4 regions of the Mesorhizobium sp. P3_B5 genome follow, and region 2 is predicted to be linked to each of the others. Evidence: predicted binding sites of a transcription regulator. Region 2 holds the regulator's gene; each other region holds the start of a gene.
The links. Region 2 encodes PhoB, which activates phosphate uptake and scavenging genes when phosphate is short. Its sites were predicted from a motif close to TGTCATNNANCTGTCAT; they were not measured.
Positions count from the first base shown of each region.

Region 1 (7,148 bases), on a different contig from region 2:
TGTCGGATTTCGAGGCGGCAATCAAGCGTTGTCCCAACGTGCTGTCGTGCCATCTGATGTCGGGCGAATACGACTATATCCTGCGCATCGCGGCCAAGGACCTCGTCGACTATGAGCGCATCCACAAGGAGTGGCTGTCGGCGATGCCGCATGTGACGAAGATCAATTCGTCATTCGCCTTGCGTGAGATCGTCGATCGCACGGCGATGGGCATGAAGCCGGAAATGGCTTAGCGCCAAAGGCACACCCGGACGTCCTTCCCTAGATAACATGCGCCTTCGCGGCGAAGTGCCTCCCAACGTTCGTCACCGTGAGTTTCGGAAATGTCCGAGTTCGCATAGCCGCTCCAAACATCACCTTCCTTGTAGACAACCGCCCAGTAATCTTCGGACCTTTCACCAGCCCCACTATGCGTATCGGGATAGTCGATACCTGCAAAAACTTGCCGAGGCCCCTGGATATTAAAATCTCCGCCCGTCTCGATTTGATAGGAGCATTTTCCGGATATGCGGGTCTGACCGTCAACAACAAGCAGGCAGCGGCCCCATTTATAGCCGCTCGGCAAACGATGCCGTGGTTGCGCATGCGAAGGCGAAAAGCAAAACGCTATTGCAAGGGCAGCCGCTATAGTTCGTCCGATCATATTAACATCCGTTGTGAAGCAGCCGATCTAATGAGCGACCGGACACTGTTGGATCCGCCCACAGCGCATGTCGAAACGGCCCCCCGCAGCATGGTCCGCTCAAAGATTATTTATCGCCCAAGTCGGATTTTTGTCACGTGACATTTGCGCTTAGGCCTCGGTGACGATCCGATCCATCGGGATGTCGTGCGGCTGCGGATAGATGGTCGCGATGCGCTGCAGTTCGTAGCCGATGCCGATGACCAGCGGCTTGAACGGCATCGCGGCCAGCGTGCGATCGAAGAAGCCGCCGCCATAGCCCAGTCGGTAGTGACCGGGATCGATGCCGACGATCGGCGAAATGACGATATCGGGCAACACCGGGTCGCCTTGCGCCGGGATCGGGATGTTCCAGACGCCCTTTTCCAGCCGGTCGCCGGGCACGTAGGCGCGAAAGACTAGCGGTTGGCCTTTCTCGATGACCACAGGCAGCGCGGTGCGGCCGCCACGTTCGTTGATGGAAGCCATCCAGGGCCGCAGGTCCGGCTCGCCGCGAAATGGCCAATAGAGGCTGACCATGCGGCCGGCGATGTCGCCGATGACGGCGTCAAGACCTTCGGCTATGCGCTGCGACATGGCCGCCCGCGCGTCGGCGGAAACGGCGAGACGGGCCGCGATCAGCCGCTCGCGCTCGGCTTTGCGCCAGCGTTTCACGTCGGTCCAGTCGGTCAAGGGCATCCGAAACTCCGGATCGAATTCATGCATGAAGCAGGGTGGCGAAGCGTACTGCGCCGGACCTTCGTCGTCATGATCGTTGGCCATGCTTCATCCTCGGCATCCTGTTTCGGCAACGCTATACCCCGGCCTTGGTGTGCGGCATGTGCGTTCACGACATCGAACGGCGACTCCGGGCAGTCGTTCCAGGTCCGGATATTGTTGCGGCGCACAAAAATACCTAGATCAAGCTTGATGATCTTGCTCTCCTGAGGTGAATGAGATGAACGAAGCCAGCCATCATGTCGTCGTTGTCGGCGCAGGTTTCGGCGGTCTCGAATTCACCCGTGCGCTTGCTGGCGCGCCGGTGCGCATCACCATGATCGACAAGCGCAACCATCACCTGTTCCAGCCGCTGCTCTACCAGGTGGCGACGACGGCGCTGGCGACCTCGGAGGTCGCCTGGCCGATCCGGCACCTGTTGCGCAAGCGCAAGGACGTGACAACGCTGCTCGCCAATGTCAGTGGCGTCGACCGCGCCGGCAAGCGCGTGCTGCTCGATGACGGCAGTGCCGTCGCCTACGACACGCTGGTGCTTGCCACCGGAGCCCGCCACGCCTATTTCGGCCATGACGAATGGGAGCCTTTCGCGCCGGGGCTAAAGACGCTGGAGGACGCCACCACCATTCGGCGACGCATTCTGCTGGCGTTCGAGCAGGCCGAGCGCGAAACCGACCCTGCCAAACGCCAAGCGCTTCTGACCATTGCGATTGTCGGTGGCGGGCCGACCGGTGTGGAGCTTGCCGGCACCATCATCGAACTGGCGCATGACACGCTACGCGGCGAATTCCGCAACATCGATACGCGGCAAACGCGCGTGGTGCTGATCGAGGCTGGTGACCGCATCCTTGCCAATTTCGCGCCAAAACTCTCCGACTACGCTGGAAAGGCGCTCGAGCGGCTGGGCGTGACGATCGAGCTCGGCCGGGCCGTGACGCGCTGCGACGCCGAAGGCGTGGTCTTTGGTGACAGGCAACTGGCGGCCCGAACGATCCTCTGGGCAGCCGGCGTTGCCGCTTCGCCCGCCGCTGAATGGCTTGGAGCGAAGGCAGACCGGGCGGGCAGGGTGCTCGTCGAGCCTGACCTCAGCGTGCCCGGCAGCCCGGAGATTTTTGTCATCGGCGACGCCGCCCTCGTACTGCGGTCCGATGGACGGCCGGTACCCGGTGTGGCGCCTTCCGCCAAGCAGGAGGGCCGGCATGTTGCGGCTACCATCAAGGCCAGGCTTGACGGTGACAGGACCGCGCGTCCTTTCCACTACAGCCATGCCGGCGATCTGGCGACGATCGGCAAACGCGCCGCCGCGATCGATTTCGGCTGGATCAAGCTCACCGGCTGGCTCGCCTGGTGGCTGTGGGGAATTGCGCACATCTATTTTCTGATCGGTTTCCGCAACCGGCTCGCGGTCTCGTTAAGCTGGCTATGGATCTATCTGACGGGCCAGCGCAGCGCGCGGCTGATCACGCAGGGCAATGACGACAGGGGCTGACGTTTCGCTCCGGGAGGGTGTTTCATCCGCCCGTCACCTTTTCCTGATCAATTGACTTCGCGGTGGACATGGCCGGATTTCGGCGCGAAGCTTCTGCTTCGGGGTCTGGGCTTGTCACTTGTCGAAGTAGGAAGAAACAATGCCCCAACTGCTCCACCCCGTGTCCCGCCGCGGCTTTCTCGCCGGCGCCACTGCTGCAGGCGCGCTGATCATGCTCCACCCGTTCTCCGCTCGCGCGCAAGCCAACCAGGCGCATCTCAGGATCATGGAAACGACCGACATCCATGTGAATGTGCTGCCTTACGATTACTACGCCGACAAACCAAACGACACGATGGGGCTGTCGCGGACGGCGTCGCTGATTGCGGCGGTGCGCAAGGAAGCCACCAACGCGATGCTGATCGACAATGGCGACCTTCTGCAAGGCAATCCGATGGGCGACTACATCGCCTATGAAAAGGGGATGAAGGACGGCGACCTGCATCCGATCATGAAGGGCATGAACCTGCTCGGCTATGAATGCTCGACGCTCGGCAACCACGAGTTCAACTACGGCCTGTCGTTTCTGGATAAGGTGTTGGCCGGCGCCAATTTCCCGTTCGTCTGTGCAAACCTGATCCGCGGCACCGAGCTTGCGGCGAACCCGCGCGACGACAGGCTCTACCTCAAGCCCTATGTCATCCTCGACAAGAAGATCAAGGACGGGTCGGGCGCCGAGCAGCCGATCAAAATAGGCATCATCGGCTTCGTGCCGCCGCAGGTCATGGTGTGGGACCTGAAGAACCTGGAGGGCAACGTCAAGACGCGCGACATCGTCGAAGCGGCCAAGGCCTGGGTGCCTGAGATGAAGGAGGCGGGCGCCGACATCGTCATTGCGCTCTCGCATTCCGGCATCGACATCAAGCAGGGCGACATGATGGAGAACGCCTCGTTCTTCGTCGCCGGCGTCGAGGGCATCGACGCGGTCTTCACCGGCCACCAGCATCTGGTCTTCCCCGGCAAGAAGGACTTTCAGTCGCTCGAGGCCGTCGATACGCAAAAGGGCACGCTGCAAGGCAAGCCTGCCGCCATGGGCGGCTTCTGGGGCTCGCATATGGGCCTGATTGACCTGATGCTGGAGCGCGACGGCTCGAAATGGAAGGTCGTTTCGGCGACCTCCGAGGCGCGGCCGATCTACGAGCGGATCGACAAGGCGAACAAGCCGACGGTCGAAGACGACAAGCGCATTGTCGATGTTTTGAAAAAAGACCACGAGGCGACGCTTGCCTATGTGCGCCGGCCCGTCGGCAAGACTTCGGCGCCGCTCTATTCCTATTTTGCGCTGGTCGCCGACGATCCGTCGGTGCAGATCGTCAGCCAGGCGCAGACCTGGTATCTCAAGGACATCCTTAGGAATACGCAGTGGAAGGATGTGCCGCTGCTTTCGGCGGCGGCTCCCTTCAAGGCGGGCGGCCGCAATGGGGCCGACTACTATACCGACGTGCCGGTGGGCGACATCGCGATCAAAAATGTCGCCGACCTCTATCTCTATCCGAACACGGTGCGCGCCGTCGAAATCACCGGCGCCCAGGTCAAGGAATGGCTGGAAATGTCGGCCGGTATCTTCAACCGAATCGAGCCTGGCAAAGCGGACCAGGCGCTCATCAACACCGATTTCCCGTCCTACAATTTCGACGTCATCGATGGCGTCAGTTACAGGATCGACCTGTCACAGGCACCCAAATACGATGCCAAGGGCGGGCTGGCGAATGCTGGCTCAAACCGCATCGTCGACCTGATGTTCGACGGAAAACCAATCGATCCCGCAGGGAAATTTGTCGTCGCCACCAACAATTACCGCGCCGGTGGCGGCGGCAATTTCCCTGACATCAATGCCTCGAAGATCATCTATGAGGCGCCCGACACCAACCGTGATGTGATCGTCCGCTACATCATCAGCGAGGGCACCATCAATCCGTCGGCGGACGGCAACTGGTCGTTTGCGCCATTGCCAGGAGCCAGTGTCGTGTTCGAGACCGGCGCCAAGGCCAAGGATTTCATCGCGCAGGTGACGTCGCTGAAGATCGAACCGGCGGGCGAGGGCGAAGCGGGGTTTGCGAAGTACCGCATCATCCTCTGAAAATAGGTCTCGCGACACTTGCGCAAAGGGGCGAGGCGGCGCAGGCCGCCTTGCCGGGATTTCGTTGAGGCTGCCCTTACGCCTTGTAGACCACCTGACGGACGTCGATGTAGCTCGCCCTGAAGCCGGCTTCGCAATAGTGCAGGTAGAACTCCCAGAGTTTCTTGAAGCGGTCGTCGAAACCGAGCGGAACGATCTTTTCCCAGGACGCCCAGAAGCGCTGGCGCCATTCGGCGAGCGTGCGCGCATAGTCGTCGGGGAACACGCGCTCGCGCAGATGGGCAAGGCCGTGATCTGCGCCGAGCGATTTCAGGATCGACGGCGTCGGCAGCATGCCGCCGGGGAAAACATAGCGCTGGATGAAATCCGGTCGGGCGCGGTAGGTGTCGTAGGCGGCTTCGTTGATGGTGATGATCTGCAGGCCGGCAGTGCCGCCGGGCCTGAGACAAGCCTTCATCTTGGCGAAGAACACCGGCCAGTATTTTTCGCCGACCGCCTCGAACATCTCGATCGAGGCGATGCGGTCATAGGTGCCGGTCTCGTCGCGATAGTCCTGCAGCTTGATGTCGACCTTGTCGGCAAGGCCTGCCTTCTGGATGCGGGCCTTGGCGAAATCGTGCTGTTCGCGGCTGATCGTCAATCCTGTCACCCGGCAGCCGATTTCGCGCGCGGCAAATTCGGCAAAGCCGCCCCAGCCGCAGCCGATCTCCAGCACATGATCCTTTTTGCCGATGCCGGTATCCTTGGCCAGCGCGCGATATTTGGCGGCCTGAGCGCTTTCCAGATCGTTGGCGCCGGTCGCATAAAGCGCCGACGAATAGGTCATGCTTGGGTCGAGCCATTCCTTATAGAAGGCGTTGCCAAGATCGTAATGCGCCGAAATGTTGCGTTGCGAGCCGGTGCGGGTGTTTTCGTTGAACCAGTGGCGGATGCGCTGGACGGTGTTGATGAGCCAGCTGGCGCCGCCCGCGACACGTTCGCCGATGGCCGAGTTGATGACGAAAAGTTCCAGGAAACTGGTGACGTCAGGGCTCTCCCAGTCGCCATCCATGTAGGATTCGGCAACGCCGATGGTGCCGCCGGTAAAGGCGCGGCCAGGCAAGCGCCAGTTCTTGAGCACCAGTTCGGCGTCCGGACCGGGACCTTTGCCGCCGACGAGAACGGCGCGACCGTCTGGCATTCTCACCTTGAGCGAGCCGCGCGGCAGGTTCATCGCCGCCGACAGCACCATGCGCGCCTTGGCCGGCAGGCCTTTGACGATCTCGGCGAAATTGAATTCGTCGAGCTTGACCGCATCGCTCAACGCCATGCCGCCCAATGCTGCGCCCTTGTGTTCCTTGTATGCCATTTCACGTCCCTGCACTTCTGCGGGGCCGGCACAAAATCCACCGGCTTCCACACCCTCTCGCAGTTCATTCGCCAGGTTCGGCCTCCGCCGCCTGATCCCGGGTTGCTGGCCGGTTCGGGAGCGGGCGGGCTCGAACGAAAACGCGCGCCCTTTTGACCAGAGCTTCAGCGCTTCCCAGTGAATTCCCGCCACAATCTTCCACGTCATTAACGGGAACTTCAAGAGGCAAGCTGCGAGCCGGGCTGTGCCAAGCGGTTGGGCCTGGCCGGCAAAGGTCGCCGACAGCAGCGCTTCGCCCCTTTCCGCCTGTGGAATGCCAGGCGCTGGCCGGCGTTGAAAATCGCTATGGCAGCCGCCGCCACCATGCGATAGTTTTAGCCATGCGTTATGTTATCGTCATCTCCGCCATCACCTTCTTCCTGATCTGGGACGGCCTCTACAATCAGGGCCGCTATCTCGACACCACAGTCAGGGAGATGTCGCGCGTCGTGCGCTATGTCACCGGCGTGGTCTAGTTTTTCACTCGACAGCTCGCTTTTTGAGGTCGCCGGGCGCGACATCGTTGCCCGTTGACGCGACGGTTTTGTTGACACAAAACACGCGGCAAACCGATCGAGGAGGGCTGGGTTGATCCGGCACATCGTTTTCTTCAGCGCGCGACGCACAGAGGATGTCGAAGCCGTGCGTACGGGCTTGATGGCGCTGGGCAACATCCCGCATTCCAGCCTCTTCGAAGTGACGCTCAACACCAAGGTCGATCCGCTTTCGGACGCGATCGACGTGGTTGTCTATGCCG
Region 1 covers NZ_JBFUGR010000017.1:53,412-60,559, forward strand. Annotated here, with positions in the region: gene AC1DVW_RS26955 (Lrp/AsnC family transcriptional regulator) at 1-233, shown strand, start outside; gene AC1DVW_RS26960 (5-formyltetrahydrofolate cyclo-ligase) at 794-1,444, opposite strand; gene AC1DVW_RS26965 (NAD(P)/FAD-dependent oxidoreductase) at 1,620-2,885, shown strand; gene AC1DVW_RS26970 (bifunctional 2',3'-cyclic-nucleotide 2'-phosphodiesterase/3'-nucleotidase) at 3,025-5,004, shown strand; gene AC1DVW_RS26975 (class I SAM-dependent methyltransferase) at 5,081-6,352, opposite strand; partial or broken gene AC1DVW_RS26980 (DUF1365 domain-containing protein) at 6,539-6,667, opposite strand; gene AC1DVW_RS26985 (hypothetical protein) at 6,733-6,867, shown strand; gene AC1DVW_RS26990 (Dabb family protein) at 6,980-7,148, shown strand, end outside.
Region 1: AC1DVW_RS26970 (bifunctional 2',3'-cyclic-nucleotide 2'-phosphodiesterase/3'-nucleotidase) is a predicted target of PhoB. The motif match lies at 2,906-2,922, and genes of this name have one in related genera.

Region 2 (7,148 bases):
TCATCCCGCCAACACAATGGCGGGGCCAAACCATCGCGACAGCTGGCCTATCATATGCATGCGATTAGCCGGCTTACCTTACGAACTCAAGCGGCGATCTTCAGCGCGCCAGGCCCGGGAATGGCCCCGGGTGGGCATTTGCCCAGGATGATCATGCCGAGCACCTCGTCCTGGGTCACATCGGTGGTGCGCGCCGTGCCGACGACCTGGCCATTCTTCATCACGCAGACCCGGTCGGCGAGTTCGAATACGTCATGAATGTCATGGCTGATCAGGAAGATGCCGATGCCGTCGGCCTTGAGCTGCTTGACCAGTTCGCCGACCTGCGCCGTTTCCTGCGGTCCAAGTGCCGCCGTCGGTTCGTCCATGATCAGGATGCGGGCGTTGAACAGGATGGCGCGCGCGATCGCCACCGACTGGCGCTGGCCGCCCGACAGCTTGATCACCGGCTCCTTGAAGCGCTGGAAGCGGGGATTGAGCCGGCCCATAACCTTGCGTGCCTCGGCTTCCATGGCGACATCGTCGAGCGTGCCCCAGCCGGTCATCAGCTCACGGCCGAGGAACAGATTGGCGGCAGCGTCGACATTGTCGGCCAGCGCCAGCGTCTGGTAGATGGTTTCGATGCCGTATTTCTTGGCATCGCGCGGGTTGGAGATCGCAGCCTCCTGACCGTTGACGAAGATCTGGCCCGCGTCGCGCTTGTAGGCGCCGGACAGGATCTTGATCAAGGTCGACTTGCCGGCGCCGTTATGGCCGAGCAGCGCCACGACCTCGCCCGGGAAAAGATCGATGGACGCATCGTCGACGGCGCGAATGCCGCCAAAGGCGATCGAGATGTTGCGCATGTCGATCAGCGCGGTGCCCGTGGGAGCAGTTTTTTCCATGATCGTTCCTCCCCTAGACGCGCTTGCGATAAACGGTGTCGAGCCAGACGGCGATGACCAGAACGGCACCGACGACGATGCTCTGCAGCGGCGAGTCGATGCCGAGCAGCACCATGCCGGATTGCAGCGACTGCATCAGCAGCGCGCCGAGCATGGCGCCCAACACCGTTCCGGCGCCGCCGGCCAGCGACGTGCCGCCGATGACGGCGGCGGCGATGACCAGCAGCTCGTCCAGCGTGCCCAGTGCATTGGTCGACGCGTTGAGGCGGGCCGACGAGATCGCCGCGCTGATCGTCGCCAGCACGCCCATGATCATGAACACCTTCATGGTCACCCAGCGCGTGTTGATGCCGGCAAGTTCCGCCGCCTCCGGATTGCCGCCGATGGCGAAAACATAGCGGCCGAAACGGGTACGCTTGGTGATGAAGGTCATGATGATGCCGACAGTCACCGCCATCAGCACCGGTATGGCGATGCCATGCGCGATGAACAGCCCGCCTTCGGGAAGGGTGATGCCGTTCTGCTGCGCGTATTGGCGCACGATGCCGATCGGCCATGGATAGGAATTGGCGATCCAGACGGCGCCGAGGATGGCCACGCAAGCGACCACGCCAAGCAAGGTCTCAGCCCAGACGGGGCGCAATGGAAAGCTGAACCGCTTGCGTTGCGAGCGGCCGTTGAGCAGCGCGAAGGCAACCGCCGCACAGGCGACGACACCGACGATCCAGCTGGCCGTGGCGCCGATCGAGCCGCGTGGTCCGCCACCCATCAGCTGGAAGGTGGCGTCGAGCGGCGCGACCGTGCGGCCGCTGGTGATCAGCCATGCCATGCCGCGCCAGACCAGCAGGCCGCCCAGCGTCACGATGAAGGCCGGAACCTCCATATAGGCGATGATGAAGCCCTGGAACGCGCCGATCAGCAGACCAAGCACCACGCCGACGGCCAGCGCGATGATCCAGAGCCAGGGATTTCCAAGTTGGAAGCCGATGACGCGAATGAGGAATTCGGCCTGCGCCACGCCCATGATCATGCCGATCACGCCTTCGACGGAACCGACCGAAAGGTCGATGTTGCGCATGACGATGACCAGCACCATGCCGGTCGCCATGATCGCGACCGAGGAGGTCTGCACCGACAGGTTCCACAGATTGCGCGGCGTCAGGAAAAGCCCGCCCGACAGGATGTGTATGCCGATCCAGATGACCAGCAGCGCGCCAACCATGCCGAGCATGCGCGTATCGAGCTCGGTAGCCCTGAGGAACCGCCCGACGGCGCTGAGTTCGGATGCACGCGCCCGGTCTGCGGCAGTGCTGGCGACCGGCTGATTAGAGGTCGTATCGGTCATGCTATCCTCCCACCGGTTTGCCGTCTGGCGCGGATGCCGGAACATGGATGCTATTTGCTTTCCGCGATCATTTGAAGCGGAAAGCCCCTTGAGAAACGCCGCGGCTTTTGGGCCGCGGCGCCGAAATTTGGAACCGATAGCGGTCCGGTTTTAGTTGCAGGCCGCAACGCTGCCAGCAGTGACGCCAGCGCAGACTTCGTCCTTCTTGATCCAGCCGGCATCGATGACGACGTTGAGGTTGTCCTTGGTGATGGCAACCGGGGTCAGGAACAGCGACTTGACGGTGTTGCCGCCAGGCGTCGTGAAGTCCTTGGCGCCGGCAATGTCGCCGGTCTTCTTGCCGTCGGCCAGCTGCGAGGCGATCTCGGCGGCGTTCTTGCCGAGTTCGCGCGCGTCCTTCCACACCGACACGGTCTGCGTGCCGAGTGCGATGCGGTTCAGCGCGGCGTGGTCGCCGTCCTGGCCCGACACCGGCACGGTTCCGGCCAACCCTTGAGCCGTCAGCGCGGCGACGACGCCGCCGGCGGTGCCGTCATTGGCTGCAACCACCGCATCGACCTTGTTGTCATTGGCGGTCAGGAACTGTTCCATGTTCTTCTGGGCATTGGCGGGCAGCCAGCCGTCCGTATAGGCCTCACCGACATTCTTGATCTTGCCGCCGTCGATGGCTTCCTTCAGCACTTCCATGGAACCGGCGAACAGGAAATCGGCATTCGGATCGGCACCCGAGCCCTTGATGAAGACGTAGTTGCCTTCCGGCTTGGCCTTGAACACTTCGCGGGCCTGCATGCGGCCGACTTCCTTGTTGTCGAAGGTCAGGTAGAAGACATCCTTGTTCTCGATCAGGCGGTCATAGCCGACGACCGGAATGCCTTCGTCCAGTGCCTTCTGCACCGCCGGGCCGATGGCCGATGCATCCTGCGCAAGGATGATCAGCGCGTTGGCGCCCTGCGAAATCAGGCTCTCGACATCGGTCAGCTGCTTGCCGGGATTGGACTGCGCGTCGGCGGAGATGTACTTGTCGCCGGCGGCCTCGATCGCCGTCTTCATCGCCGCTTCGTCGGTCTTCCAACGCTCTTCCTGGAAATTCGACCACGAAACGCCAATGACCTTGTCCTTCGCCTGTGCGACCGACGCCAACGTCAACGACATGGCGACACCCGCCAGCATGGCGACTGCAAATTTCTTCATGATATCCTCCCTAAATCGCGCGCAGCGCGACAAACTGGCCCGAAGGCCGGCACAAAGGCTCTATTTTTTCGAGCCTCGAAAAAATAGTGGTCCAACGTCGGAGCGCTGTCAACATCGATTCTGATGGATTTTGATGTGTCGCTGACTTTTTTTCGAGGCTCGCAATAAATAATGACAGTGCCGCCGGCTTCTGCCAATATTTGGCCGGTGTCACCGACTGCCTTCAATATCATCAGAGGCCGCGAGGACGACCGGGAGGAAAACAAAAAAGATGTCGGTTGGAATCCGCCACGACGATTTGCGCCGCCGCAACCGGGCGATGGTGCTTTCGGCCGTGCGCCGCGCCGGCCAGCCGTCGCGGACCGAGATCGCGGCGACCACCGGCCTCAGCCACTCGACCATATCGGCGATCTCCGCCGACCTGATCGGGGAAGGCATCCTGGCCGAGAGCAAGGCCAGCGAAGCTGTTTCGCTGAAACGCGGCCGGCCGCAAGTCGGTCTCGGGCTCAATCCGGAAGCAGCCGCTGTGATGACAGTGGTGCTGTCGCTGAATTTCCTTTCCGTCGCTGTCATCGACTACGCCGGCCAGGTGGTGGCCGAAGAGCAGCGCCGGCTGGACACGCTGACCATGCCGCGCGACGAACTGATCGGCGAATGTGTCGCCATAGTCAGGCGTCGGCTCGAGGATCCCGACCTCGACACCCACAGCGTCGCCCGCATCGCCATGGGCATCCAGGGCATCACCGATTCGCACGCCCGCGCCATGCTGTGGTCGCCGATCACGCCGCAGACCGACATCGCCTTCGCCGACATACTGGAAGGCGAATTCGGCATTCCGGCCACCATGGAAAACGACTGCAACATGATGGCGGTGGCGCTGCAGTGGCGCGATCCGGTCCGCTACCACGACGATTTCATCGCCATCCTTTTGTCGCACGGCATCGGCATGGGACTGGTGCTGAAGGGCGAGCTGTTCACCGGCACCCATTCCTCGGGCGGCGAGTTCGGCCACATGATCCATCGCCCGGGCGGGGCGCTGTGTCGTTGCGGGCGGCGCGGCTGCGTCGAGGCCTATGCCGGCAACTACGCCATCTGGCGCAACGCCAGGCAATTGGGCGAGGACGCCGAGCCGGTCGCCGATGTCAGCGACGCCGACATGCGGGCGCTCGCCGTCGCGGCACGTGAGAAAGACGGACCGGAGCGCGAGGCCTACCGCAAGGCCGGCGAAGCGCTTGGCTTCGGCCTCGGCAGCCTGTTTGCGCTGATCGATCCGGCGCCGGTCGCCATGGTCGGCGTCAGCGCCGCCGCCTTCGACCTGATCGAACCGGCGCTGCGCGAGGCCATCGCCCAGACCGCCGGCGGCCAGCACTCGAAATCGATCTCCTTCGACACCGAACCGAACGAATTGCCACTGATCCGCGAAGGCTGCGCCATGCGGGCACTGAGCTTCGTCGACCAGGAGATCTTCGCGCCGGGCGGGCAGGCACGGGCTGGCGCTATCGGGAAAGACGTGGCCTGAGGACGACGTCAATCATTGATGCCGCAGATTGTCGCCGACTTTAGAGATTGGCCGAAGCCGTCCCAACGTCGTCATCCCAGGGCGAAGCAGGAGCGAAGCTCCGTCGCGGAGACCCTGGGATCCATGCCGTGAAATCGGTCAAAGAATTCAACGGGGCAGAATTCTGCACAGTAGCAACGCCTTGAGGTCGCGGCATGGATCCTTGGGTCTGCGCCGCGTCGCTACGCTCCTTGCTTCGCCCAAGGATGACGAAGCCATGAGCGGGCTGAGCCAATCATCGACGCGTGAGGTCCGGGAGTGGACGCATTCAACCAATAAACGCTTCCGCGCCGAGGGACCTAGTCTTCGCGGATCGCATAACCGGCGCCCCGAATGGTTCGGATGACATCTGGCATGCGGCCATTGTTGACCGCCTTGCGCAACCGGCCGACATGCACGTCCACCGTGCGTTCGTCGATATAGATCGTCTCGCCCCAGACATTGTCGAGCAACTGGCTGCGCGAGAACACCCGGCCAGGATGACGCATCATGAACTCGAGCAGGCGGAATTCGGTCGGCCCGAGCCGGATCTCGCTTTTCTTGCGATAGACCCTGTGCGATTCGCGGTCGAGCACGATGTCGCCGACCTTCAGCACGCTGGACAGCACTTCCGGCTTGGCGCGGCGCAGCAGCGCCTTGACCCTGGCCATGAACTCCGGCGTCGAGAACGGCTTGACCAGATAGTCGTCGGCGCCGGTCGAGAGGCCGCGCACGCGGTCGCTCTCTTCGCCACGCGCGGTCAGCATGATGATCGGCAGCCGCTCGGTTTCGGGCCGCATCCTGAGACGCCGGCACAGCTCGATGCCGGAAACCGCCGGAACCATCCAGTCCAGCACCAGCAGGTCGGGCACGTTTTCCTGCAGGCGGATCTCAGCTTCGTCGCCGCGCGTCACCACCTCGACCTGGTAGCCTTCGGATTCGAGATTGTAGCGGAGGAGCAGGCCTAGCGGCTCCTCGTCCTCCACCACCATGATGCGTGGCGCGATCATCGGCTGGTCACCCTTGTCGTCATGCCGCCGGCGCGGACATCGCCGTCTCGTCCTGCTTCGGACGATTGGCGGGCAGCTGCGTGCCGGTCAAAACATAATACGCATTTTCGGCGATGTTGGTGACATGGTCGCCGATGCGCTCGAGGTTCTTGGCGCAGAACAGGAGGTGCGTGCACGCGGTGATGTTGCGCGGATCTTCCATCATGTAGGTCAAAAGCTCGCGGAACACCGATGTGTATTTGACGTCGATGCGCTCGTCGTCGTTTCTGAGCTTGGCGAGCGCTGCCGCATCGGCGGCGGCATATTCCTCGACCACCCCTTGCACCTGGATGAGCACAAGTTGAGCCATCGCATCGATGGAATGCGACAGGTCGCGCGGCGTGACGCTGAGGCCGACGGTGCCGACGCGCTTGGCGATGTTCTTGGCGAGATCGCCGATACGCTCGAGGTCGCCGGCCATGCGGATCGACCCGACCACTGCGCGCAAATCGTTGGCCATCGGCTGGCGCTTGGCGATCAGCGTGATGGCGCGGTCGTCCAGCTCGCGCTGGCGCGCATCCATGATGGCGTCGTCGGAGACGACGCGCTGCGCCAGGGCGTTGTCCGAATTGAGCAGCGCCTTGGTCGAGCCGCTGACCATCGAGCCGGCGAGATCGCCCATGTCGCGGATCAGCTTGCTGATCTGCCCCAGCTCTTCATCGAAAGATGCGACGGTATGTTCACCCATGATCCTAGTCCTCGTGCCTGAAACTTCGCTGCCGGAACCGCTCAGCCGAACCGGCCGGTAATGTAGTCCTGGGTGCGCTTGTCGTCGGGGTTGGTGAACATCTTGTCGGTGGCGCCCTCCTCGACGAGGTAGCCGAGATGGAACATCGCCGTGCGCTGCGACACGCGCGCCGCCTGCTGCATCGAGTGGGTGACGATGACGATCGTGTAGTTCTGGCGCAGTTCGTCGATCAGTTCCTCGACACGGGCGGTGGCGATCGGATCGAGCGCCGAGCAGGGCTCGTCCATCAGGATCACCTCGGGCGACACGGCAATGGCGCGCGCGATGCACAGACGCTGCTGCTGGCCGCCGGAAAGGCCGGTGCCGGGTTCCTGCAAGCGGTCCTTGACCTCGTTCCAGATCGCCGCCTTCTTCAGGCTCGACTCGACGATCTGATCCATGTCGGCCTTGCGCT
Region 2 covers NZ_JBFUGR010000007.1:113,311-120,458, reverse strand. Annotated here, with positions in the region: gene AC1DVW_RS19295 (ATP-binding cassette domain-containing protein) at 87-884, opposite strand; gene AC1DVW_RS19290 (sugar ABC transporter permease) at 898-2,229, opposite strand; gene xylF (D-xylose ABC transporter substrate-binding protein) at 2,380-3,420, opposite strand; gene AC1DVW_RS19280 (ROK family protein) at 3,692-4,939, shown strand; gene phoB (phosphate regulon transcriptional regulator PhoB) at 5,278-5,967, opposite strand; gene phoU (phosphate signaling complex protein PhoU) at 5,987-6,694, opposite strand; gene pstB (phosphate ABC transporter ATP-binding protein PstB) at 6,736-7,148, opposite strand, start outside.

Region 3 (7,148 bases), on a different contig from region 2:
ACCGGCACCCCCAGCTCCTCAAGCTTCCTGCGCCCGCCCAGATCCGGCAGGTCGATGACGAAGCAGGCGGCGAGAATGTCGGCGCCGATCTGCCGCAACAGCTTCACCGCCGCCTCCGCCGTGCCGCCGGTGGCGATCAGGTCGTCGACGAGGATCACCTTCTCGCCCGGAGCAACGCCGTCCTTGTGCATCTCCATCTCGTCCAGACCATATTCCAGGCTGTAGGCGACGCGCACCGTCTCGTAGGGCAGCTTGCCCTTCTTCCGGATCGGCACAAAGCCGGCCGAAAGCTGGTGGGCAACGGCGCCGCCGAGAATGAAGCCGCGCGCCTCGATGCCGGCGATCTTGTCGATCTTCTGGCCGGCATAGGGATGCACCAGCTCGTCGATGGCGCGGTGGAAGGCGCGCGCATTGCCAAGCAGCGTGGTGATGTCGCGAAACAGGATACCGGGCTTCGGATAATCGGGAATGGTGCGGATCGCGGCAAGCAGCGTGTCTTCAAGCGACGGTTTCATCAGGCGGCTCTCCGGGGATCGGTCGTCCAGATTCGGCAGAAGGGACGTCAAAGGGATTTGGCCGATCGTAACCCGGCGAGGCCAGGGACGGCTACCGCCATGTGCCGCCTGGCAAAAAATTGTCTGGCAAAGGATCGGTTCGCCTCGTGAGCCGTGGCCGCACTAAAAAGGGCGCCCGGGGCGCCCTTTTTTCGTGTGCCGGCTGCCTTTTGGGCAGGCCGGTCGTCACATGCCGAGGTCGGAGCGCAGCTCGGCCCGAGCCACTTCGTATTCGGCCTTGAAATCGGGGCGGCTGAGCAGGATCGCGGCAATGACGCTGCCGGAAATCTTGCCCATTTCGATATCGGAGGGATAGTGGATGCCGCCGACCTCACGGTTGTGGGCGTATTCGGCCGCGCGCGCCATGATCTCGGCGCGCTTTTCCGGAACCATGTCGGAAAGGATGATGCCCATCATGGTGCCGACCGTCGCATGGCCGGACGGCCAGGAACCGGAACTCGACAGCTTGACCACGGGCTTGACGAGATCGCTCAGCTGATGCGGTCGCGGACGCTTCCAGACATCCTTGGCCGGGTCGACGACCGCGCCCTCGGTGGCAACGACGCGATCGAAGAAGGCGCTGAACTTCGGCAGCGTTTCCTTGTTGAACTTCGGTCCCATGACATCGGCGAAGCGCCAGACGTCCTCCTGGGCATCGGCGATGGCCCTGGCTTCCATTTCAGGGGTACGCGTCACCTGCAGCGTCAGCACCTCGCCCAACTCGGCTTTCGTCTGGGCGGAATCGTTTGCCGGCGGCGATGGCAGGATCATCGTCAGGTCGATGTCCTTGTTGGTGACGAAGGGTGCCGCGTCGTCGGCATAGGCCGTGGAGCCGACGACAAGCAGCAGAAAGCCTGCGGCAAGCGATGCATATTTCTTCATGGGTGCGATCCTTTGATGAGGGCAACACAGCATCGCCGAATGCGGTGACGGCCATGTGACACGGCCGGTGTTCTCACCTGCTCCAGAATGCAAAAAGGGCGCCTTTCGGCGCCCTCGCATTTTCGAAGCTTGCAGCGCTCAGTGCGCCACGCCTTCCCATACCTTGCGCTTGGTCAGGTAGACCAGCGCGCCGAACAAAAGCAGGAACACCAGGACACGGAAACCGGTCTTCTTGCGGTCTTCCATGTGCGGCTCGGCCGCCCACATCAGGAAAGCCGACACGTCGCGGGAATACTGGTCGACGGTCTGCGGCGAACCGTCGTCATAGGTCACCTGGCCGTCCGAGAGCGGCTTCGGCATCTTCAGCGACACGCCGGACAGGAAGTAGGGATTGTAGTGCGTACCTTCCGGGATCACCATGCCGGCCGGCGGCTGCTCGTCATAGCCGGTCAGCAGCGAGTGGATGTAGTCGGGACCGCCCTGGGCATATTGCGTGAAGATGTCGAAGACGAAGCGCGGAAAGCCGCGCTCGACGCCGCGCGCCTTGGCCAGCAGCGACATGTCGGGCGGGGCAGCGCCGCCATTGGCGGCAGCGGCGGCCTCGACGTTGGCGAACGGCGCTGGGAAATGGTCGGACGGCTTGCCGGGACGATCGAACATGTCGCCGGCGTCGTTGGGACCGTCATGGATCGTGTATTCGGCCGACAGCGACTTGATCTGGGCTTCCGAGTAACCGAGGCCTTCGAGCGTGCGGAACGCCACCAGGTTCATCGAATGGCAGGCCGAGCAGACTTCCTTGTAGACCTTCAGGCCGCGCTGCAGCTGCGCCTTGTCGTAGGTGCCGAACGGACCGGCGAAGCTCCAGTCCATCTCCTTCGGCTCGTCGATCGGGAAATGCGTCGGCGCGGCAGCGTTGTGTGCCTCTTCGGCGGCGATTGCCCCGGTGTTTGCTGCTCCAACGCCGGCGGCGACAAGGCCAATCAGCGCCAGCGAGGTGAGAATCTTCTTCATGCCAAATCCCCTTAGATTCTCTACCGCTCAGCCCTTGGTTTCCGGCGCGGCCGTAGCCCCCGCAGGATGATGACCGCCGCCCTTGTTCTTCTCAAGCACCGCCTCGGTGATCGAATTGGGCAGCCTTCGCGGCGTCTCGATCAGGCCGAGCACCGGCAGCGCGACCAGGAAGAAGGCGAAGTAGAATAGCGTCGCCATCTGCGCCATGAAGACATAGCTGCCCTCGGCAGGTTGCGAGCCCAACCATCCGAGCAGGATGGCGTCGGCCGCGAACAGCCAGAAGAACAATTTGTACCACGGGCGGTAGACCGCCGAGCGCACCTTCGAGGTGTCGAGCCAAGGCACCAGGAACAGCATGACGATGGCGCCGAACATGCACAGCACGCCGCCGAGCTTGGAATTGATCGGCCCGATGTTGAAGGTGATGGCACGCAGGATCGCGTAGAACGGCAGGAAGTACCATTCCGGCACGATATGGGCCGGCGTCTTCAGCGGGTTGGCGATTGTGTAATTGTCGGGATGGCCGAGAAAGTTCGGCAGATAGAACACGAAATAGGCAAAGACGAACAGAAACACGATCATGCCGAACGCGTCCTTGATGGTCGCGTAAGGGGTGAAGGCGACGGTGTCGGTCTTCGACTTGACCTCGATGCCGGTCGGATTCGACTGCCCGACCACATGCAGCGCCCAGACGTGCAGCACGACGACACCGGCAATCATGAACGGCAACAGATAGTGCAGCGCAAAGAAGCGGTTGAGCGTCGGATTGTCGACGGCAAAGCCGCCGAGCAACAGCTCCTGGACCCAGGTGCCGACCAGCGGAATGGCGGTGAAGAAGCCGGTGATGACGGTGGCGCCCCAGAAGCTCATCTGGCCCCAGGGCAGCACATAGCCCATGAAGCCCGTCGCCATCATCAACAGGTAGATGATGCAGCCGAGGATCCACAGCAGCTCGCGCGGCGCCTTGTAGGAGCCGTAGTAGAGGCCGCGGAAGATGTGGATGTAGACGGCGACGAAGAAGAACGAGGCGCCGTTGGAATGGAGATAGCGCAGCAGCCATCCCGAATTCACGTCGCGCATGATCTTCTCGACCGAATCGAAGGCGAGATTGGTGTCGGCCGTGTAGTGCATGGCCAGCACGATGCCGGTCAGTATCTGTGCCACCAGCATGATCGAGAGGATGCCGCCGAAGGTCCACGCGTAGTTGAGATTGCGCGGCACCGGATAGGAGACAAAGGAATCATGGACCAGCCGCGGCAGCGGCATGCGGGCGTCGAACCAGCGTTCGATACCGGTCTTGGGCGTATAGGTCGAGTGTCCCTCGCTCATCGAAATATCCCCTGCCTCAACCGATAAGGATCTTGGTATCGGAAATGAACTTGAATACCGGCACCGCCATGTTCTCGGGCGCCGGGCCTTTGCGGATGCGGCCGGCGGTGTCGTACACTGAACCGTGGCAAGGGCAGAACCAGCCGCCGAAATCACCTTCCTGGCCGAGCGGGATGCAGCCGAGATGGGTGCAGACCTGAACCATCACCATCCAGGCTTCCTTGCCCGGCGTCGTGCGGTTGGCGTCGGTCGCCGGCGCGTCGGCCGGCAGGTTGGCGTTGCGGGCGATCGGATCCTTGAGGTCGCCCAGATTGACCGCCTCGCCATCCTTCATCTCTTGTTCGGTGCGGTTGCGCACGACGACCGGCTTGCCGCGCCATTTGACGATCAGCGACATGCCCGGGGTCAGCGAGGAGACGTCGACTTCGACCGAGGCCAGCGCCAGCGTCGAAGCGTCCGGGCGCATCTGGTCGATGAACGGCCAGGCGACGGCACCCGCGCCGACCACTGCGGCCATGCCGGTGGCGACGTAGAGAAAATCACGACGGTTGGGATCCTGGATGTCGGTTGCGCTCACGGGTGCCTGATCCTTTCGCCTCTTCCGTGCCGGTGGTCGAGCCTTGTTCCCCGCTCATTCACGCCAACCCGACAGCGCATGGCGAACAGGCTTGCGAATTCCTCCGGCATTTGGACTTCGGTTTATGCGTGAAGCCCGTTTTTGTCCAGCGGGGTGGAGGCACAAGGGCAGATTGTCGCGGGGGCGCAATCCGGCGTCGGACGGGGTGGCGCTGGATACTGTTCGGCCCCGGCCAAACCGCCTTATATCAACGGCGGATCCGCGGCCGGCGTTTGCCTCGACAACAGACGCGGGCGCGTTCTATCCTCTGTCCATGGCACACGTCATAGACCGCGACACATGGGCTGTTCGCTCCGACCGCTGGAAGGGCGAGTTTGCAATGCGGCGCCTACGGCTCCAACTCCTGCCTGATCTTCAACTATCTGCCTGATGTCGGCGGCGGCCCGCGGCTGCACACCCATCCCTACGCCGAGATCTTCATCATCCGCCAGGGCACCGGCCTGTTCACTGTCGGCGACCAGGAGATCGAGGCCTCCGAGGGCCAGATCCTGATCGTGCCACCCAACACGCCGCACAAATTCACCAATCTCGGCCCAGGTCCGCTGGAAACGACCGACATCCACGAGAGTGGCAGTTTTATCACCGAGTGGCTCGAGTGATCCTCATTTCGCGCCGAGCCTGACCAGCACGGCCTTCGGAATGTTGTATTCGCGGATGACCGCGTCATGCTTGCGCAGCCCGCACAATTCGCGCTGGATGAAATAGCCGTGAACCGCCTCGACGGCGTTCTTCAGGAGCCGCGGGCGCAGTTGCTCGTCGCCATTCTCGCGTAACCTCGCCAGCGTCTCCTCGACGCGTTGGCCGGCGCGGCCGAGTGCTGCCGCCTTCTCGGCGAGGATTTCATGGCCGAGCGCGTCAAACGCAGCTTCGGCTGCCGAAGTGCCGGCAGATGGCGGACGCAAGGACATTTCAGCCCCCTTTTCTGAAAATCATATGGTGCGTGACGAATTCTTCCCCTTCCACGCGATGAAAGCCAAGCCGTTCGTAGAAAACGAAGGCCTCTTGCGGCGCGCGGGTGTTCAGCACCGCAAAATAGCGACGTGCCCTGTCGATGACGGTCTCGACCAGCATTCGGCCAAGCCCGGTGCCGCGGTGACGCGCGCTGACGAACAGGTGCCGGACCCGGCCCTGGTCCCTGCTCTCGAAATAAGGATCGATGTTCAACCCACATACGCCGACGAGTTCCCGGCCATGCCATGCCCCGAACAGCGCCTCGCCTCGCTTGAGGAACTTGTTGCGACCGCTTGCCCAGCCATCCGCCAGGCGCACCAGCATCCAGTAGCCTTCCAACCGGCTCTCTTCCTTCAGTGCATCGAAGGCCGGCATGGTTGGTCGCAAACGCTTGAGCACATAGCCGACTTCCGGGCCGACCCTTGGGCCGACATCTGCCGATCCAACCATGCCCTACTCCGCCGGCCGCGTCTCTTCCAGCACGCTGTCCTCGTGATAGAGGAACCCGCCGGACTGCCGCTTCCACAGCCGGGCATAGAGCCCGTCGAGCGCCACCAACTCGTCATGCGTGCCTTGCTCGACGATGCGGCCGCCGTCGAGCACCACCAGGCGATCGAGCGCCGCGATCGTCGACAGCCGGTGCGCGATGGCGATGACCGTCTTGTTCTCCATCAGCCTGGTCAGGTTTTCCTGGATCGCCGCCTCGATGTCGGAATCGAGCGCCGAGGTCGCCTCGTCCAGCACCAGGATCGGCGCATCCTTGAGGAAGACGCGCGCAATCGCCACGCGCTGGCGCTGGCCGCCTGACAGTTTTACGCCGCGCTCGCCGACAAAGGCCTCATAGCCGGCACGGTCGCGATTGTCGCGCAAACCGAGGATGAAGTCGTGCGCCTCGGCCTTTTTCGCCGCCGCGATCACTTGCGCGTCGGTCGCCTCCGGCATGCCGAGCTTGATGTTGTCGCGCAAGGAACGGTGGAACAGCGCGGTATCCTGGCTGACCACGCCGATATTGGCGCGCAGCGAGTTCTGCGTCACCGCGGAAACATCCTGCCCGTCAATGGTGATCTTGCCACTCTCGAGGTCGTAGAGGCGCAGGATAAGATTGACCAACGTCGTCTTGCCGGCGCCGGACGGCCCGACCAGCCCGACCTTCTCGCCCGGCCGCACGACGAGATCGATGCCATTGAGCACGCCGAATCCCATGCCGTAGTGGAACTCGACGTTTTTCACGTCGATGCGGCCGCCGGCCACCACGAGCTCTTTCGCACCCGGCGCGTCGATCAGCCCGAGCGGCTGCGAGATCAGCGCCTTGGAGTTTTCCAGCACGCCGAGGTTCCGCAATATGCCGTTGAGCTGCATCATCAACCGTCCCAGCAGCATGTTGAGCCTGAGCACCAGCGACAGCGTGAAGGCGACCGCGCCGACGGTGATCGAGCCTTCGACCCAGAGATAGACGGCAAAGCAGGCGATCGCCGTGATCATGATGCCCGACAGCGTCGTCAGCGCCATGCGCACGCCGGTCAGCCGGCGGGTGAACGGCCGCAGCGCATCGAGATAGATGTCGAAGCCGTTCCTGATGTAGCGGTCGTCGCCGTCGGCCGAAAACAATTTCAGCGTCTGCACATTCGAATAGGAATCGACGATGCGGCCGGTGATCATCGAGCCGGCTTCGGCGGTTGCCTCGGCATGCTTGCGAATCGCCGGCAGATAAAGCTTGGCCAGCAAGCCGAAGGCCGTGATCCAGATCACCACCAGCACCGCCAGCCTGAGGTCAAGGCCGGCGA
Region 3 covers NZ_JBFUGR010000003.1:212,616-219,763, forward strand. Annotated here, with positions in the region: gene AC1DVW_RS10770 (adenine phosphoribosyltransferase) at 1-515, opposite strand, end outside; gene AC1DVW_RS10775 (acid phosphatase) at 741-1,436, opposite strand; gene AC1DVW_RS10780 (cytochrome c1) at 1,575-2,447, opposite strand; gene AC1DVW_RS10785 (cytochrome b) at 2,475-3,776, opposite strand; gene petA (ubiquinol-cytochrome c reductase iron-sulfur subunit) at 3,793-4,353, opposite strand; partial or broken gene AC1DVW_RS10795 (cupin domain-containing protein) at 4,667-5,012, shown strand; gene AC1DVW_RS10800 (DUF6665 family protein) at 5,016-5,321, opposite strand; gene AC1DVW_RS10805 (GNAT family N-acetyltransferase) at 5,323-5,739, opposite strand; gene AC1DVW_RS10810 (ABC transporter ATP-binding protein) at 5,818-7,148, opposite strand, start outside.
Region 3: AC1DVW_RS10775 (acid phosphatase) is a predicted target of PhoB. The motif match lies at 1,481-1,497, and genes of this name have one in related genera.

Region 4 (7,148 bases), on a different contig from region 2:
AATCTTCAGCGTTCCTAATTATCCACCCTACCAAAGGCCGGCACGTTGCCGATGACGGTGTGCTTGTCCTTGCCGCAGGCGAAGGTCTTTGCCTTTTCGTCGGCCAGCTTGCGCGCCTGGTCGTTGGCGGCGGGATTGCCGGTGGCCAGCACCAGGCCGACCGTACAGCCGTCGCGCGCGTCGATCTGGGCGACCTTGGCGACGAGCAGCACTTCGGTCGGCTTGTTCTCGTCCTCGGGATTGCTGATCGAGCGACGGTGGATGGTGGCGAAGGGCACGGCAACATCGCCCTTGGTCTCGATGCGCCACTCGACCTTGGGATGAGTTGAAGCCGGAAAAACTCTCCCAGACCGTCGTCATGTCGCCGCCGGGCGGGAAACCATAAAAAAGCGATTCACGGGCATCGTCATAGGCGACCAGCACGGGATAGCCGCGATAGCCCGCACAGGCGAGCTCGGCCCAGTCGCCGTCGCCTTCCTCGGCCTGCGCATAGGTGACGCAGTCCTTCTTCCAGTCGAGATCAGTGTAGGCGCTGGAAATGCCATCGGCATGTGCCGCCTGGCAGAGGCCGGCGAGGGCAAATGGAATCAGAAGAGCACGCATGGCGGACAACCCCTTTTCGCCACAGCGTATCGTCAAACGCTATTTCTTCAAGCTTGCCTCAATCAGCAGGTCGGCATTTCGCGCCACCGATTGCGCCGGGCCGCCGAGCCCGAACAGCTGGCCGCTGATATAGGCGCCTTCGATCAGAAGCAGCAGCCCGTCGCCGAGCGTGTCGGCATCGTCGGCGCCCATCGCGGTCGCCATGGCGCGCAAGCGGCGGCGCAATTCCTGCTTGTTGGCCTCGCTCACCACGCGTGCCGGGTGGCCGTGCTCGGGATACTCCACCGCCGCGTTGGTCATGCCGCAGCCACGATAGTCGGGTCTTTGCGTGCGCTTGCCGACACGGGTCAGGAAAGCCTTGATCTGCGCGCGCGGGTCGCCGGGATGGGCGTCCACCGCCTCGTCGAAGCGGCCCCAGAATTCGAGGTCGTATTGCCTGAGATAAGAAGCGGCCAGCTCATCCTTGGACGGAAAGCTGCGGTAAAGGCTGGGCTTGGTGACGCCGGCGCGCTTGACGATTTCGTCGACGCCGATCGCCCTGATGCCGCGCCGGTAAAACAGGTCGTACGCCACGTCGAGGATCTTCTTGGCAGCCTTCGGCGGAGACGATGCATGATCGTCGCTGATGGTCAGTTCAATATTTTTGTCCGTTGGCATGGCATGACTCGATTGACGTGTTACCGATCGGTACGTATACCTTTGTCTTAACTGCAACGTACCGGTCAGTAACATGATAGCTCAATCCCGTCCCTTTGGCCAGCGCTACGCTTTCGTCGTGGTCGGCGTCATCTTCCTCTGCCTGCTGATCGCGGCGGGGCTTCGTTCGGCGCCTGCCGTCATGATGCTGCCGCTGGAAGAGAGTTTTGGCTGGCGTCGCGATGTGGTTTCGCTGGCCGCTGCAGTCGGCATCTTCCTCTACGGTATGACCGGGCCGTTCGCCGCGGCACTGATGGAGCGGATCGGCTTGCGCCGCACGCTGCTTGCCTCGCTCATGGTGATGTCGGCATCGACGGCGCTCAGCCTGCTGATGACCAAGCCATGGCATCTGCTCATCACCTGGGGCGTATTTTCCGGCATCGGTTCCGGCGCGGTCGCCACGGTGCTTGGCGCCACCATCGTCAACCGCTGGTTCAAGACCAATCGCGGCTTGGTGATGGGGCTGATGTCGGCCTCCAGCGCCACCGGCCTGCTGGTGTTCCTGCCGCTGCTGGCCGCACTTGCCCAGTCGGGCGGCTGGAAGCCGGTCGCCATCGCGATTTCCGTCGCCACTGCCTGCCTGCTGCCGCTGGTCTGGCTGCTGGTGCCGGAGCGGCCGGCCTCGATCGGCATGGTGCGCTACGGCGCCGAGCTCGACGACGTGCCGCCGGTTCCACCGGCATCGCAAGGCAATTTCCTCGCCCATACGCTCAACACGCTGCGCCGTGCTGCGAGCACCCGCGTCTTCTGGTACCTGTTTGCCACCTTCTTCGTCTGCGGCTTCACCACCAACGGGCTGGTCGGCACGCATCTGATCGCGTTCTGCGGCGATATGGGCATCGGCGAGGTGCAGGCCGCCGGCCTGTTGTCGATGATGGGCATTTTCGACCTGATCGGCACGACGCTGTCGGGTTGGCTCACCGACCGTTTCGATCCACGCAAGCTGCTCGGCGTCTACTATGGCATTCGTGGCCTGTCGCTGATCTATCTGCCCTATTCCGGCTTCTCGGCAACCAGCCTGATCATCTTTGCCGTGCTCTACGGTCTTGACTGGATCGCCACCGTGCCGCCGACGCTGAGGCTCGCCAATGAGGCGTTCGGCGACCGCAGCGGGCCGATCGTGTTCGGCTGGATCGTCGCCGGCCACCAGATCGGGGCGGCCTCCGCGGCCTTCTTCGGCGGCACCATGCGTGAGCTGCAGGGCAATTACGAACTGGCCTTCCTGATCGCCGGCATGACCGCGATTGTGGCGGCGTGTCTGTCGCTGCTGATCAACACGAGCCGGCCGGCTTTCGACCCGGAACCGCAAGCGGCCTAAGGCGTATCGATATTCAGGTGAGGCCGGCCTGCAAATGGCTGATCCCTGCGCTTCCGGTGCTCACGTACGAAAAGTACGCTCCGCTCCGGTTCTCGGGATCAACCATTTTCGGCTCGGCCTGACCTGAATCTCGAAACGCCTTCGCGGGCGTTGCTGTCTGTTGGTTGTTATCAAAACTTCATCTTTCCGAGATGCGGCTGAAACATTGAGGCTGGACGCTGGTGGCGGACGTTCAAGCCATCAGGAGACAGCCATGAACAAGATCTCGTTGACCCGCCGCGCTTTCGTCACATCAGCGAGTGCGGCCGGTCTGCTCGGCGCATCGGGCCTCGCTTTGCCCTACTATTCGCGCGCCAGCCAGCGGCCGGCCTTCACCCATGGCATCCAGTCGGGCGATGTCGACGCCACCTCCGGCATGGTGTGGACGCGCACCGATCGCCCATCGCGGGTCATGTTCGAAGTGTCGTCGACCGAGAATTTCGCCAACGCCACCCGCCTGGCGCCGCTCGATACCTCGCCGGCCAGCGATTACACGGTGAAGCGGCTGCTCACCGACCTCGCCTCCGACCAGGACATCTTTTACCGCATGGTCGCTGCCGATCTCGCCGACATCAATGTCGTGTCCGAGCCGATCGTCGGGCGCTTCCGCACGGCGCCGGCTTCCAAGCGCGACATCAAGTTCGCCTGGTCGGGCGATACCGCGGGACAGGGCTGGGGCATCGACGAGACCGGCATGAAGACCTACGCCACGATCGGCAAGCACACGCCCGACTTCTTCCTGCATTCCGGCGACACCATCTATGCCGACGGCGTCATGAAGGACGAGGTCGACCTGCCCGGCGGCGGCAAGTGGAAGAACGTCGTGCTCATCGACGGCAAGCGCAAGGTTGCGCAGACGCTGGACGAATACCGCGACCAGTGGAAATACAACATGATGGACAAGAACGTGCTGGGCTTGAGCGCCATCTGCCCGACCTTCTACCAGTGGGACGACCATGAGGTGGTCAACAACTGGTCGGATTCGAAGGACCTGACCGCCGACGACCGCTACTCGGAAAAATCCATCCATGTGCTGGCCGCGCGCGCGGCGCGCGCCTTCCACGAGATGACGACGATCCGCTACGAGCCGTCCGAGCCCGGCCGCGTCTACCGCAAGATCGCCTATGGGCCGCTGCTCGACGTGTTCTTCCTCGACATGCGGTCCTATCGCGGCCCCAACGGCCCGGACACGCAGGATACGATGACGCCGGAATCGCGCATGCTGGGCGAACAGCAGACGAAATGGCTGAAGCGCGAACTGGCAAACTCCAACGCGACCTGGAAGATCATCGCCGCCGACATGCCGCTCGGCCTCGTCGTCTGGAACGATGGCGCCAAGAAGGTTGGGGCCGAGGCGGTCAGCAATGGCGACAACGGCCTGCCAAAGGGCCGCGAGCTCGAGATTGCCGATCTGCTGCGCTACATCAAGAATGCCGGCATCAGCAACACCGTCTGGCTGACCGCCGACGTACACTACACGGCGGCGCACTACTACAACCCCGACAAGGCGCAGTTCCAGGATTTCAATCCGTTCTGGGAATTCGTCTCGGGTCCGATCCATGCCGGCACGTTCGGTCCGAACGGTTTCGACATGACGTTTGGTCCGGAGCTGAAATTCATCAAGGCGCCGACCGCCGAGCAGGGCCAGAACCTGCCGCCGTCAGCCGGCCTGCAGTTCTTCGGCCTGGTCGACATCAACGGCGCCAGCGAGCAATTGACGGTGCGGCTGATGGATCGCGACGACAATGAGCTCTACAAGGTGACGCTCGATCCAGTTCGGTCGGCGTGAGCGGCCAAACCGCTAGTTCGGGTAGCAAACCGTCGGAATGTTGGGCCAGACCGCGCTGTCGCAGTTGGCAGCCTCCTGCCGCTGCTTGAAGGCAGCGGTGACCGGCCCGGTCACCATCGGGTCGACGCCATCGGGGGCGTCGGCAAAAAGTTGCTCTGCCGTCGGCGTATCGGACGCCAGCGGCGGCTGCGCCTGTTTCAGCGTCGCGGCCGACTGTGCGGCGCCTGCGGCAAGGACGACCGCGAGGGCGGCCCATGCCAGGATCTGCCGGAATTTGATGACTGGATCGGTCATAGAGGTCGAACTGCCCGGGCCGCGAAAGGTTCCCGCCTTGGTTAATGAAATCATTTCACACGCGGATGTTTAAGATTTGATGAGTATTTGGTGACGAGCCGCCTCTTTCGCAATTGCGAAAAACCCTGTATGAGCCGCCCAACCGAAAGAGGCAGCGCCTTTTGGCCTGCTGCCTGCAACGCTCCCGAGACCACAAAATGAAAATTCGTAATATCGCGATCATCGCGCACGTCGACCATGGAAAAACCACCCTGGTTGATCAATTGCTCCGGCAATCCGGCTCCTTCCGCGACAATCAGCGCGTCGCCGAGCGCGCCATGGATTCCAACGACCTCGAAAAGGAACGCGGCATCACCATCCTGGCCAAGGCGACCTCGGTCGACTGGAAGGATACCCGCATCAACATCGTCGACACCCCCGGCCACGCCGATTTCGGTGGCGAGGTCGAGCGCATCCTGTCGATGGTCGATTCGGCCATCGTGCTGGTCGACGCCGCCGAAGGCCCGATGCCGCAGACCAAGTTCGTCGTCGGCAAGGCGCTCAAGGTCGGCCTGAAGCCGATCGTGGTCATCAACAAGATCGACCGTCCGGACGCCCGCCATGTCGAGGTCGTCAATGAAGTGTTCGACCTGTTTGCCGCGCTCGACGCCACCGACGACCAGCTCGATTTCCCGATTCTCTACGGTTCAGGCCGCGATGGCTGGGTCTCGGAAAACCCTGAAGGCCCCAAGGACCAGGGCCTGGCACCGTTGTTCGACCTCGTCATCAAGCATGTTCCGGCGCCGACCGTGCATCCCGGTCCGTTCCGCATGATCGGCACCATCCTGGAAGCCAACCCCTTCCTTGGCCGCATCATCACCGGCCGCATCGAATCCGGCACGCTGAAGTCCAACCAGCCGGTCAAGGTGCTGCACCATGACGGCACGCTGGTCGAAACCGGCCGCATCTCCAAGATCCTGGCCTTCCGCGGCCTCGAGCGCCAGCCGATCGAAGAAGCGCAGGCGGGTGACATCGTCGCCATTGCCGGCCTGTCGAAGGGCACCGTCGCCGACACGTTCTGCGACCCGGCGGTGACCGAGCCGCTGCATGCGCAGCCGATCGATCCGCCGACCGTGACCATGTCCTTCCTGGTCAACGACTCGCCGCTCGCCGGCACCGAGGGCGACAAGGTGACCAGCCGTGTCATCCGCGACCGCCTGTTGCGCGAAGCCGAAGGCAATGTCGCGCTGAAGATCGAGGAATCGCCTGACAAGGATTCGTTTTTCGTCTCAGGCCGCGGCGAATTGCAGCTGGCCGTGCTGATCGAGACGATGCGCCGCGAAGGCTTTGAAATCGCCGTGTCGCGGCCGCGTGTCGTGATGCAGACTGGCGAGAACGGCGAAATGCTGGAACCGGTCGAGGAAGTCGTCATCGACGTCGACGAAGAGCATGCCGGCGTCGTCGTGCAGAAAATGTCGGAGCGCAAGGCCGAGATGGTCGAGCTGCGCCCGTCGGGCGGCAACCGGCAGCGCATCGTCTTCCATGCGCCGACGCGCGGCCTGATCGGCTACCAGTCGGAACTGTTGACCGACACGCGCGGCACCGCCGTCATGAACCGGCTGTTCCATGCCTACGAGCCCTACAAGGGCGAATTGCCCGGCCGCACCAATGGCGTGCTGATCTCCAACGAGCAGGGCGAAGCGGTGGCCTATGCCATGTGGAACCTGGAAGACCGCGGTCCGATGGTCATCGATCCGGGCGTCAAGGTCTATCAAGGCATGATCATCGGCATCCATAGCCGCGACAACGACCTCGAAGTGAACGTGCTCAAGGGCAAGAAGCTGACCAACATCCGCGCCGCCGGCAAGGACGAGGCGGTGAAGCTGACGCCGCCGATCCGCATGACGCTGGAGAAGGCTTTGGCCTGGATCCAGGACGACGAGCTGGTCGAGGTGACGCCGAAGACCATCCGCCTGCGCAAGCTCTATCTCGACCCGAACGAGCGCAAGCGCTTCGAGAAGTCGGCGAAAGTGGCCGGCGCGGCGTAAGTTTTTCTTCTTCGTGAAGGATTGCCGGGAGGGAGCACATGTGCTCCCTCCCTTTTCGTTTCATCCACCCGCAGCCGAGATGATGGCTTCGCGGTCGACTTCGCCAGCGAGATCGATGCGGATCATAGTTCCCTCGCGGGCAGGCTTGCGCATGGCTTTGGTCCCATCCGGATTTACGACCAGCCGCCGCGTCTCCTCCAGTGCCTGAAGCCTCGAACGCGAGAGGCCGAGTTCGCCGGCGAGCAGGCGGTCGAGCCGCAGCGAGATCGGCATTTCCAACCCGAGATGGAGTTCGAGAGCGATTGTGTTTTCGCTGACATCGCCGAGCATCTGCTTTTGCACGGCGATTTCGGCAAACTCCACAACACGGCCAACCCGGTTT
Region 4 covers NZ_JBFUGR010000019.1:32,867-40,014, forward strand. Annotated here, with positions in the region: partial or broken gene AC1DVW_RS27600 (hypothetical protein) at 15-603, opposite strand; gene AC1DVW_RS27605 (TetR/AcrR family transcriptional regulator) at 643-1,260, opposite strand; gene AC1DVW_RS27610 (MFS transporter) at 1,334-2,617, shown strand; gene AC1DVW_RS27615 (alkaline phosphatase D family protein) at 2,871-4,445, shown strand; gene AC1DVW_RS27620 (hypothetical protein) at 4,458-4,739, opposite strand; gene typA (translational GTPase TypA) at 4,937-6,766, shown strand; gene AC1DVW_RS27630 (DUF1062 domain-containing protein) at 6,827-7,148, opposite strand, start outside.
Region 4: AC1DVW_RS27615 (alkaline phosphatase D family protein) is a predicted target of PhoB. The motif match lies at 2,783-2,799, and genes of this name have one in related genera.